Regions from separate parts of the Streptomyces colwelliae genome, predicted to be linked through region 1. Evidence: riboswitches for the same ligand, from Rfam matches in the RefSeq annotation. Region 1 holds a riboswitch; the other holds the start of a gene.
The links. A riboswitch is a leader RNA that binds a small molecule or an ion and turns the genes downstream of it on or off. The one in region 1 is predicted to bind ZMP and ZTP.
Positions count from the first base shown of each region.

Region 2: another riboswitch for ZMP and ZTP. It lies ahead of ACNFOC_RS04200 (phosphoribosylaminoimidazolecarboxamide formyltransferase); the one in region 1 lies ahead of ACNFOC_RS32825 (bifunctional 5,10-methylenetetrahydrofolate dehydrogenase/5,10-methenyltetrahydrofolate cyclohydrolase).

Region 1 covers NZ_JBLTJC010000199.1:114-4,316, reverse strand. Annotated here, with positions in the region: gene ACNFOC_RS32835 (RNA polymerase sigma factor) at 1-300, shown strand, start outside; gene ACNFOC_RS32830 (CU044_5270 family protein) at 394-1,293, shown strand; gene ACNFOC_RS32825 (bifunctional 5,10-methylenetetrahydrofolate dehydrogenase/5,10-methenyltetrahydrofolate cyclohydrolase) at 1,294-2,142, opposite strand; ZMP/ZTP riboswitch at 2,164-2,248, opposite strand; gene ACNFOC_RS32820 (nuclear transport factor 2 family protein) at 2,508-2,873, opposite strand; gene ACNFOC_RS32815 (hypothetical protein) at 3,045-3,341, shown strand; partial or broken gene ACNFOC_RS32810 (ABC transporter ATP-binding protein) at 3,421-4,203, opposite strand, start outside.
Region 2 covers NZ_JBLTJC010000011.1:43,327-47,529, reverse strand. Annotated here, with positions in the region: gene ACNFOC_RS04205 (IMP cyclohydrolase) at 1-1,018, opposite strand, end outside; gene ACNFOC_RS04200 (phosphoribosylaminoimidazolecarboxamide formyltransferase) at 1,114-2,271, opposite strand; ZMP/ZTP riboswitch at 2,302-2,386, opposite strand; gene ACNFOC_RS04195 (helix-turn-helix transcriptional regulator) at 2,535-2,945, shown strand; gene ACNFOC_RS04190 (VOC family protein) at 2,956-3,372, shown strand; gene ACNFOC_RS04185 (VOC family protein) at 3,444-4,193, shown strand; gene ACNFOC_RS04180 (hypothetical protein) at 4,180-4,203, opposite strand, start outside.

The DNA of each region.
Region 1 (4,203 bases):
GGGCGGCGGCGTCGGCTCGTCGAGCGGCTGGGCAATGACGAGAGTGCGCATGGGCGGCAGGTCGTGGCCAGCCCTGATGCGGATGCCCCCGGGGCGTGGGTGCACGAGGCGTTGGCGCGGTTGTCGTCAGGCGACCAGGAGGTGTTGAGGCTTACGGCGTGGGAGGAACTGGGTGTGGAGGAGGTTGCCGTGGTTCTTGGGTGTGGGGTGCGGGCTGCGGCGATGCGGTTGCACCGGGCGCGACGGCGGTTGAGAGCGGAGATAGAGAGGCTGAGTGCGGTGGCCGGAGGAGCGGCGTGATGTGTTGTCGATTGGCTGCTGCGCCGTCGTGGCTGGTCGCGCAGTTCCCCGCGCCCCTTTGGGGCGCCACAGTCGCCCCGGAGGAACATCGTCATGGCTGATGAGCTTGAACTTCTTCGTAGCGCCAACCCGTTCACAAGCGATGGGCCCCTCTATGGCGACGGGCCGCTCGACCATCACGCCGAGCGCGGGCTCAACCGGTTGCTGTACGAACGGCGTTCACGGCGCCGCCGACTGCTCTGGAGCCTCGCGGCCGCAACTGCCGTTGCCGCGACCGTGCTCACTCTGGTGCTGAGCGGGCCGAGCAGTACCCCGGCGGTGGCGGCTCCCCGCCCCTTGGTCGTGCAGGCGCACTCCACGCCCGTATCCCTGAAGCAGCTCGCCGCCCTCGCCGCGGCGGTCGCCGTCGACGGAACTCCCGTTCTGCGCAAGGGAACCCACGTGCAGTCCTGGAGTCTCGGCATGTCGGACGACAAGCCACCCGTCACCGTCCCCGAGGAACGCATCGTGCGCTGGAACGCGGACGACAGTCACACGGAGCGTGATGTCGAGAACGGGCATGTCCTCAAGGACACGACGTATCCGCCGAGTTGGAGCGATGTCCCGCCCGATGCCCGGCCCCCGCACGACGTGGCGGGACTGCGGGCGTACCTCCAGGAGACGGCGTACAGCAAGACGCCGTTGACCACTGCCGAACTCCTTGCGGCCGTGGGGGAGTTGCTGGACCACTGGACGCTCGGGGCGCGTGAGTCGGCCGCGTTGGCGCGGCTGCTCGCGGGGGCGGACGGGCTGCGGCCGGTGGGGGAGGTGACCGACCGCCTCGGGCGGCACGGGCAGGCGTATGTGTATCGGCAGTCGGGCAGCCGCCTGATGCTGATCATGGACCCGGCCACCGGCGCCGTCCTCGGACTGGAGAGCACCTTCACGAAGGACCAGCCCGAGTACGGCGTCAAGGCCGGGGACGTCATGGACTACAGCGCGTGGACGCGCTGATCACACCCCGAGCTGCCGGGCGGCGGCGGTCACGGTCTGTTCCAGGAGCGTGGCGATCGTCATCGGGCCGACACCGCCCGGTACCGGCGTGATCAGCGAGGCGCGTTCGGCGGCGGAGTCGAAGTCGACGTCGCCGACGTTGCCCGCGTTGTAGCCGGCGTCGATGACGACCGCGCCGGGCTTGATGTCCTCGCCGCGGATCAGGCGGGGGCGTCCGACGGCGGCGACCACGATGTCCGCCTCGCGCACCACCGCCGAAAGGTCCTGGGTGCGGGAGTGGCAGTAGGTGACCGTCGCGTCGCGGGCGAGCAGCAGCATGCCGGCCGGCTTGCCGAGGATCGCGCTGCGGCCGACCACGACGGCCCGCTTGCCGGACGGGTCGACGTCGTACTCGTCGAGCAGCCGCATGATGCCGCCGGGCGTGCAGGACACGAAGCCCGGCAGGCCGAAGCTCATCGTCGCGAAGGACGCGAAGGTGACGCCGTCCACGTCCTTCTCCGCCGCGATGGCCTCGAACGCGGCCCGCTCGTCGATGTGTTCACCCATCGGGTGCTGGAGCAGGATGCCGTGCACGGTGGGGTCGGTGGAGAGCGCGGTGAGGGTGCCGACCAGTTCGACGGTGGTCGTGGTGGCGGGCAGTTCGACGTGCCGGGACTCGATGCCGGCCTTGCGCGAACGGTTCTGCTTCATCCGGACGTACGTGACGGACGCGGGGTCCGCGCCGACCAGGACCGTCGCCAGACAGGGCGCCGTACCGGTGCGCTCCGTGAGGTCGGCGGCCTTCTTCGCGGTGTCCTCGACGATGCGCCGGGCGAGCGCGGTGCCGTCCATGAGTCGTGCCTGGGACATGATCCACTCCTGAGCTGGTTGACCAATCGCCCAGGCGCACGGCATCGACTCCGCGTGGGCCGCTCCACGGTGGTGCTCCACCTCAGCGCCAGTCACGACCCACGAACAGCCTAACGGACGGTCCTACGACCGTCAGGGGCCCGCTCACCGACGCCGGACGTGCCGGGTCCGACCGGCAGGCGGCGGCGGAAGCGGGTGGGATCGCGCCGCCCGCAGCGCCGACCCCAGGAGAGCGGCGGACGCGCGCAGACCCGCTGCGGTAACCGTTGCTCGGCGTCGCGTCACGACGGAACGCGCGGGTGCGGTGCTCGCCGAGAAGGTCCAGGTCAGACGGGTGCTGATCCGGACCCTCGGTACCAGCCCCGCTAGCCGTCCCATGCCTGGATCATGGTCTGCCGGGTGATCTTGCCGTCCTGGAGCAGGAGCATCGACTCGGCGAGGACCCTGGCCCCGTCCGGGTACTGACACGACTCGCTGTAAGCAACCCGGTCCCCTTCCACGACGCACTGCTCCAGCTTGTGCGTCATGTCGCGGCTGTAGACGTCGGCGAGCATCGCGCCGATCTCGTCCCGGCCGTGCAGGACCTTGGGGTGACTGGGCTGGGTCTGGTGGTCGACGACGTGGATCTCGGCGTCGTCCGCGTAGAGCGACAGAAGTGTCGCCGCTGTGTGATCCTCGATGCCCCGGCGCAGGGCTTCGGTGTCGAAGCCGGGGCGTGCCGCAGTGCCCATGGTGACCTCCTCGGAGGGCCGCGGCCCGAACAGGAGCGAGCCGCGGAGGGCCTCTCCTACGAGACTCCTCCGTCACGCCCGGGTCGGCAAACCGGGCGGCACACTCCGCCTGACGGGTGAGCGCCCACCCGTGCCCGTGACCGCGCGGGGACCGGGCGCGTTGCTGAGGGCATGATCTCAACACGACGTATTGCCGCCGCCGTTGGTCTCGCGGTCGGGGTCACCGGCCTCGTCGCGCCGATGGCGAACGCCGCCGACGCGCCCGCCTTCAAGGACGGCAAGGTCAGCCCGGTCGCCCTGCTGGACTCGCTCGCGGTGAGCGAGATCCCCGCCGAGCACCGGGCGGAGGTCCCGCGGGTCGCCAGTCAGCTCCAGGGGCTGAACCACCTGAACGACCTCCAGCAGCTGCACCAGGTCACCGACCTCGCCGCGCCGGTCACGGGACTCCTCCCCAGCATCGAGCCGTGAGCCCGCAGCACTGATCCCGCGGAGCACGCAGACCTTGAGGGCCGTCCGGAAACGGGCGGCCCTCAGTCGTTCCCCGAGGTCAGCCAGTCGTCGCCAGGAACTGCGTCGCCGCCAGCTCCGCGTACAGCGGGTCCGCGCTCACCAGCTCCCGGTGCGTGCCCACCGCGCGGACCCGGCCCGCGTCCATGACGACGATCCGGTCGGCCATCGTCACCGTGGACAGCCGGTGCGCCACGACCAGGACCGTCGTCGTACGGGCCACATCGGCGACGGTGTCGCGCAGGGCCGCCTCGTTCACCGCGTCCAGCTGCGAGGTCGCCTCGTCGAGGAGCAGCAGCCGGGGCCGGCGCAGCAGCGCGCGGGCGATGGCGACGCGCTGGCGTTCGCCGCCCGAGAGGCGGGTGCCGCGGTGGCCGACGAGAGTGTCGGCGCCCTTCGGGAGGCGGGCGACCAGGCCGTCGAGGCGGGTCGTCCTCAGGACGCGGGTGACGGCGTCGTCGTCCGCGTCCGGGTTGCCGAGCAGCAGGTTGTCGCGCAGGGAACCCGACAGGACCGGGGCGTCCTGCTCCACGTACCCGATGGCGGACCGGAGTTGGGAGAGTTCCCACTCCGCGAGGTCCCGGCCGTCGAGGGTGATGGCGCCGGACTCGGGGTCGTAGAAGCGCTCGATGAGGGAGAAGACGGTGGTCTTGCCCGCGCCGGACGGGCCGACGAACGCCGTCATGCCCTGGGCCGGTACCTCGAAGGTCACGCCGTGGTGGACGTAGGGGAGGTCGTCGGCGTAGCGGAAGCGGACGTCGTCAAGGGCGTCCTGCGTGGTGACGACGCCCGCGCCGCGTCGAGGACGATGGAGGCGGCGTAT
Region 2 (4,203 bases), on a different contig from region 1:
CGCTGAGTATCGAGGTGCGGGTGAAGTACCCGCACCTCGCCGACCTCGTCGCCGGTGGCGTCATCCGCTGGGCGATCTCGTCCAGTAGAACGGGATCGCCCTCGAACCGGTACTTGTCGAAGTACTCCGTGGCGGCCCGTCCGGACCGGAGCGTGAAGTGGCTTTCGAGGTGGGAGACGGCATGGATGCGGCGAGCGAGATCGGAATGTGTCACAGGAAGCCTGTCTCGGCCTGTCTCCCAGGCGTCCCGCCCGTCCACGACACGGGTTTGCCGCACGGACCCACGCCCAAGCGACCGTTGGGGCAGAAGGCGGGCGCTACAAGCGTCACAGCTCAAGCAGATCGCCGGATCGCCGACCCTGGTCCCTGGGGCAGGATCAAGGACGGCGGCAGCGATCCTGAACCGTTCGTCGAGCGCGGACCAGATCTCGTCCAACAGTTCCTCGGCGTTCCTGGCGCTGACAGCGGCCTCGGTGAAGGGAGCGGCGACCGAGACCTGTTCGCCATCGGAGTCGTAGGTGGTCAGCAGGACCGCCTCGCCCGGTTCCAGATCCTGCACGGCGAGGGTCATCACGTTGCTGGTCAGGCGTGCGGCGCGACTGGGCCGGGCGGCTCCGAAAACGGCGGTGCGTCCGCCGTCGCGGCTGATCAGCGCGGTGATCCGGGACGTCCGGATCGGCGGGTCCGGTTCGTACTCGAAGCCGCTGAGCGCTTCGGTGGGCGCGGCTCCCGCACGGAGTCGTTCCGCGGCCTGGGACACCTGCTCACCATTACCCAGAACCAGCCAGCCACCGGTAGCCGTGGCGGCGGCGTAGTGGCGCAGTGGATCATGTTTCCCCATGGTGCGGGGGCCGACCACGAGCTCACCGTCGATCAGTCGCAGGGCGCGGTCGCGCGAGGCAGGGCTGCGTCCGGTGAGGAAGTAACCACCCAGAACCGCTCCGGAGTGGGTGCGGGTGCACAGGACCCCGCGGCCCGGGTAGGGGTTGGCGGACAACAGGTCGTGGAGGTCGAGCATGCGGTGCCCTTTCTGGTCGGTCCGAGGACGGCATCCCTGTCGACGGCGCTTTCCTGACGCAGCGCCCCACGAGCGTCGTCGCAGGGCATGGTTCCTCAGTGGTGGAACAGCCTGAGGCCGGTGCGTGCGAGGGCGATCCGATGCTCGCGGCAGGCGTCTTCGACCTCGGCGGAACGGATCGATCCGCCCGGCTCGGCGATGTAGCGGACACCGTGCCGGTGTGCGTGGTCGACGTTGTCGCGGAACGGCAGAGCCCCGTCGGAGACGAACGCGACGCCCTTCAGACGGGCCATCCACTCGGCGCGCGAGCTGCCGGTCAGCTCTTCCCCCGGTTGGGACAGCGCACGGGAGAGGCGGGTGCTCTCGTCCGGCGTGAGGTCACCCTCGATGAAGCGGATCTGCCAGTTGATCCGGTCCTGGCGTCGGATGTCCGGCCGGAAGGCGAGAGCTCGAACCGCCGGATGGCGACGCAACCACCAGGTGTCGGCCTTCGCGCCGGCAAGTCGCGTGCAGTCGACGCGGGACTGCTGTCCCGCGCCGATGCCCAGCGTCACCCCGTCCCGCAGGTAGCACACCGAGTTGGACTGGGTGTGACGCAGCACCACCAGGCCGAGCAGAAGATCCTCCGCGGCCGTCGTGGGCAGCGCACCGCACACGACGTTCTCCAACAGCGTGGCGGCAAGCGGCACTTCGTCCCGTTGCTGGGCCAGGCGCAGGCCGAAGACCTCGCGCGTCTCACGCTCCGGCGGCACAAAGGCCGGGTCCGCCTCCATGACGAGGAAGCGGCCGTTCTTCTTCTTGGCGAGCGTTCCCACGGTGCCCGGCGCATAGCCCGGCGCGATGATGCCGTCGCAGACCACGCGGGCCAGCAATGCGGCAAGTTCCGCGTCGACCGGGTGCGAGACAGCGGCGAAGTCTCCGTAGGAGGACTTCGGGTCGGCGTCGCGAGCGCGGAGATACGCACTGGTCAGGGGGCCGACATCGGGCTGCTGAACGCCGTAGAGCTCCGCTGTCACGTCATCGACGGGCCCGGCCACGGCGGCACCGGCGGGTGAGACATGCTTGAAGGAAGCAGCCGCCGGCCGTTTCAGGGCCCGGCTCGCCTCACACACCAGCTGCCAGCCGTTCAGCGCGTCCAACATGTTGATGTACGACGGGCTTCCCTGCACCACCCGAACCGGCCACCGGCCGGGCCCCACCGGCGTGGCATGCGCCGGCTGCTGCTGTGGGTTGATTCCGTAACGCAGATCCACGTCTTGGCCTCCTCAGCGGAAATTCACTGGCGGAGGCGCCCAGGCGGTCGACGCTCACGTGAAAGAACAGCCGCTCCCCGGTGGTTGTCCACCCTCGCCAGTCGCGGCCGGGCACCACTGTATCGGCAGACACGGCGTGGTGATCGGTCAGGCTGTGTGTGGGGGGGGGAGCCAGTCGGCCCGTCCCGACCGACGGCGGAGCCCCTCTCCCTCGCGTTCCTGGACCGAGGTCAAGACGCCGCACCCGTGCCATCCTGGGCGACGTGAACCGCGACGATCTCGTACGGCTGCGCCAGGCCCGTGACCGCATGAACCGCGAGTACGCCGAACCGCTCGACATGGCCTCGATCGCGCGGACCGCGCTGATGTCCCCGGGCCACTTCCAGCGCAGCTTCCGCGCCGCGTACGGGGAGACGCCGTACAGCTATCTCATGACCCGGCGGATCGAGCGGGCGAAGGCGCTGCTGCGGCGCGGCGACCTCAGCGTGACCGAGGTGTGCATGGCCGTCGGCTGTACCTCGCTCGGTTCGTTCAGCTCGCGCTTCACCGAACTGGTCGGCGAGACCCCGAGCGCCTACCGCGCCCGCTCCCACGAGGCGGGCGCGGTGATCCCGTCCTGCGTGGCCCGCACTTTCACCCGCCCGAACCGGGCGGGACCACCGCTCCGCCCCTAGCCTGTCGTCCATGGATCTCAAACTCCGCCAGTGCTTCATCGCCGTCGACGACCACGACAAGGCGCTCGCCTTCTACTGCGACGTCCTGGAGCTGGAAATCCGTAACGACGTCGGTTTCGAGGGCATGCGGTGGGTGACCGTGGGGTCGCCGTTGCAGCCGGACGTGGAGATCGTCCTGGAGCCGCCGGCCGCGAACCCGGACGCCTCCCCCGCCGACAAGCAGGCCATGGCCGAACTGCTCGCCAAGGGCACTCTGCGCGGGGTCAACTTCACCACCGCCGACTGCGACGCCCTCTACGCCCGCGTCCAGGAGTCCGGCGCCGAGGTGGTCCAGGAGCCGACGGACCAGCCGTACGGCGTCCGCGACTGCGCGTTCCGCGACCCGGCCGGGAACATGCTGCGGTTCATGCAGCGCAGCGGCGATTGAAGGCGGGACCGAAAAAAGGACGGGCCGAAAATCACGCGGGCGCGTCGCATGCTCCCGCCTACGATCACGCCATGAGCGCACCGACCATCCGCTGGACCCACGCCTTCGTCGACCGCCCGCTCGGCCTCCTGGGCCCGGCTCACGCCTTCTGGACGGCCGTCACGAACACCCGGCTGTCCGAACCGCGCGGTGAACAGGGGGAGTTCGTCACCTTGCTGTCCGAGGGGGCCGACGCCTGTGTGAAGGTCCAGGGGGTCGAGGCGGGCGCGGGCGGCGCTCATCTCGACTTCTCCGTCGAGGACGTACCGGCGTTCGTGGGCGCCGCGCTGCGACTCGGCGCGGAGACCGTCGCCGAGCACGACGGCTGGGCCGTACTCCGGTCCCCCGGCGGTCAGTTGTTCTGCGCCGTCCCCTGGCACGGCGAGTCCGTACGACCGCCCGTCGTGGCCGGCAGCCGCCTCGACCAGGTCTCCCTCGACATCGGCCCCGGCTCCTACGACGCCGAAGTCGCCTTCTGGAGCGCCCTGTTGCCCGACTGGGCCTCGCTGGCGGGCGCGCTCCCCGAGTTCCACGTGCTCAAGCCCCCGCCCGGCCTGCCGATCCGCATCCTGCTGCAACGCCTCGGCGAGGAACACCTCGCCGCCGCCCATCTCGACCTGGCCTGCGCGGACATCGGCGCGGCCGTCGCACGGCACGAGGAACTCGGCGCGACCGTCGTCTCCCACGGCAAGCACTGGACGGTGATGCGGGACCCGGCGGGCGGCGTCTACTGCCTGACCGGCCGCGACCCGGAGACCGGCGGGCTGCCTAACCGCCCCTGACGCAGACGAC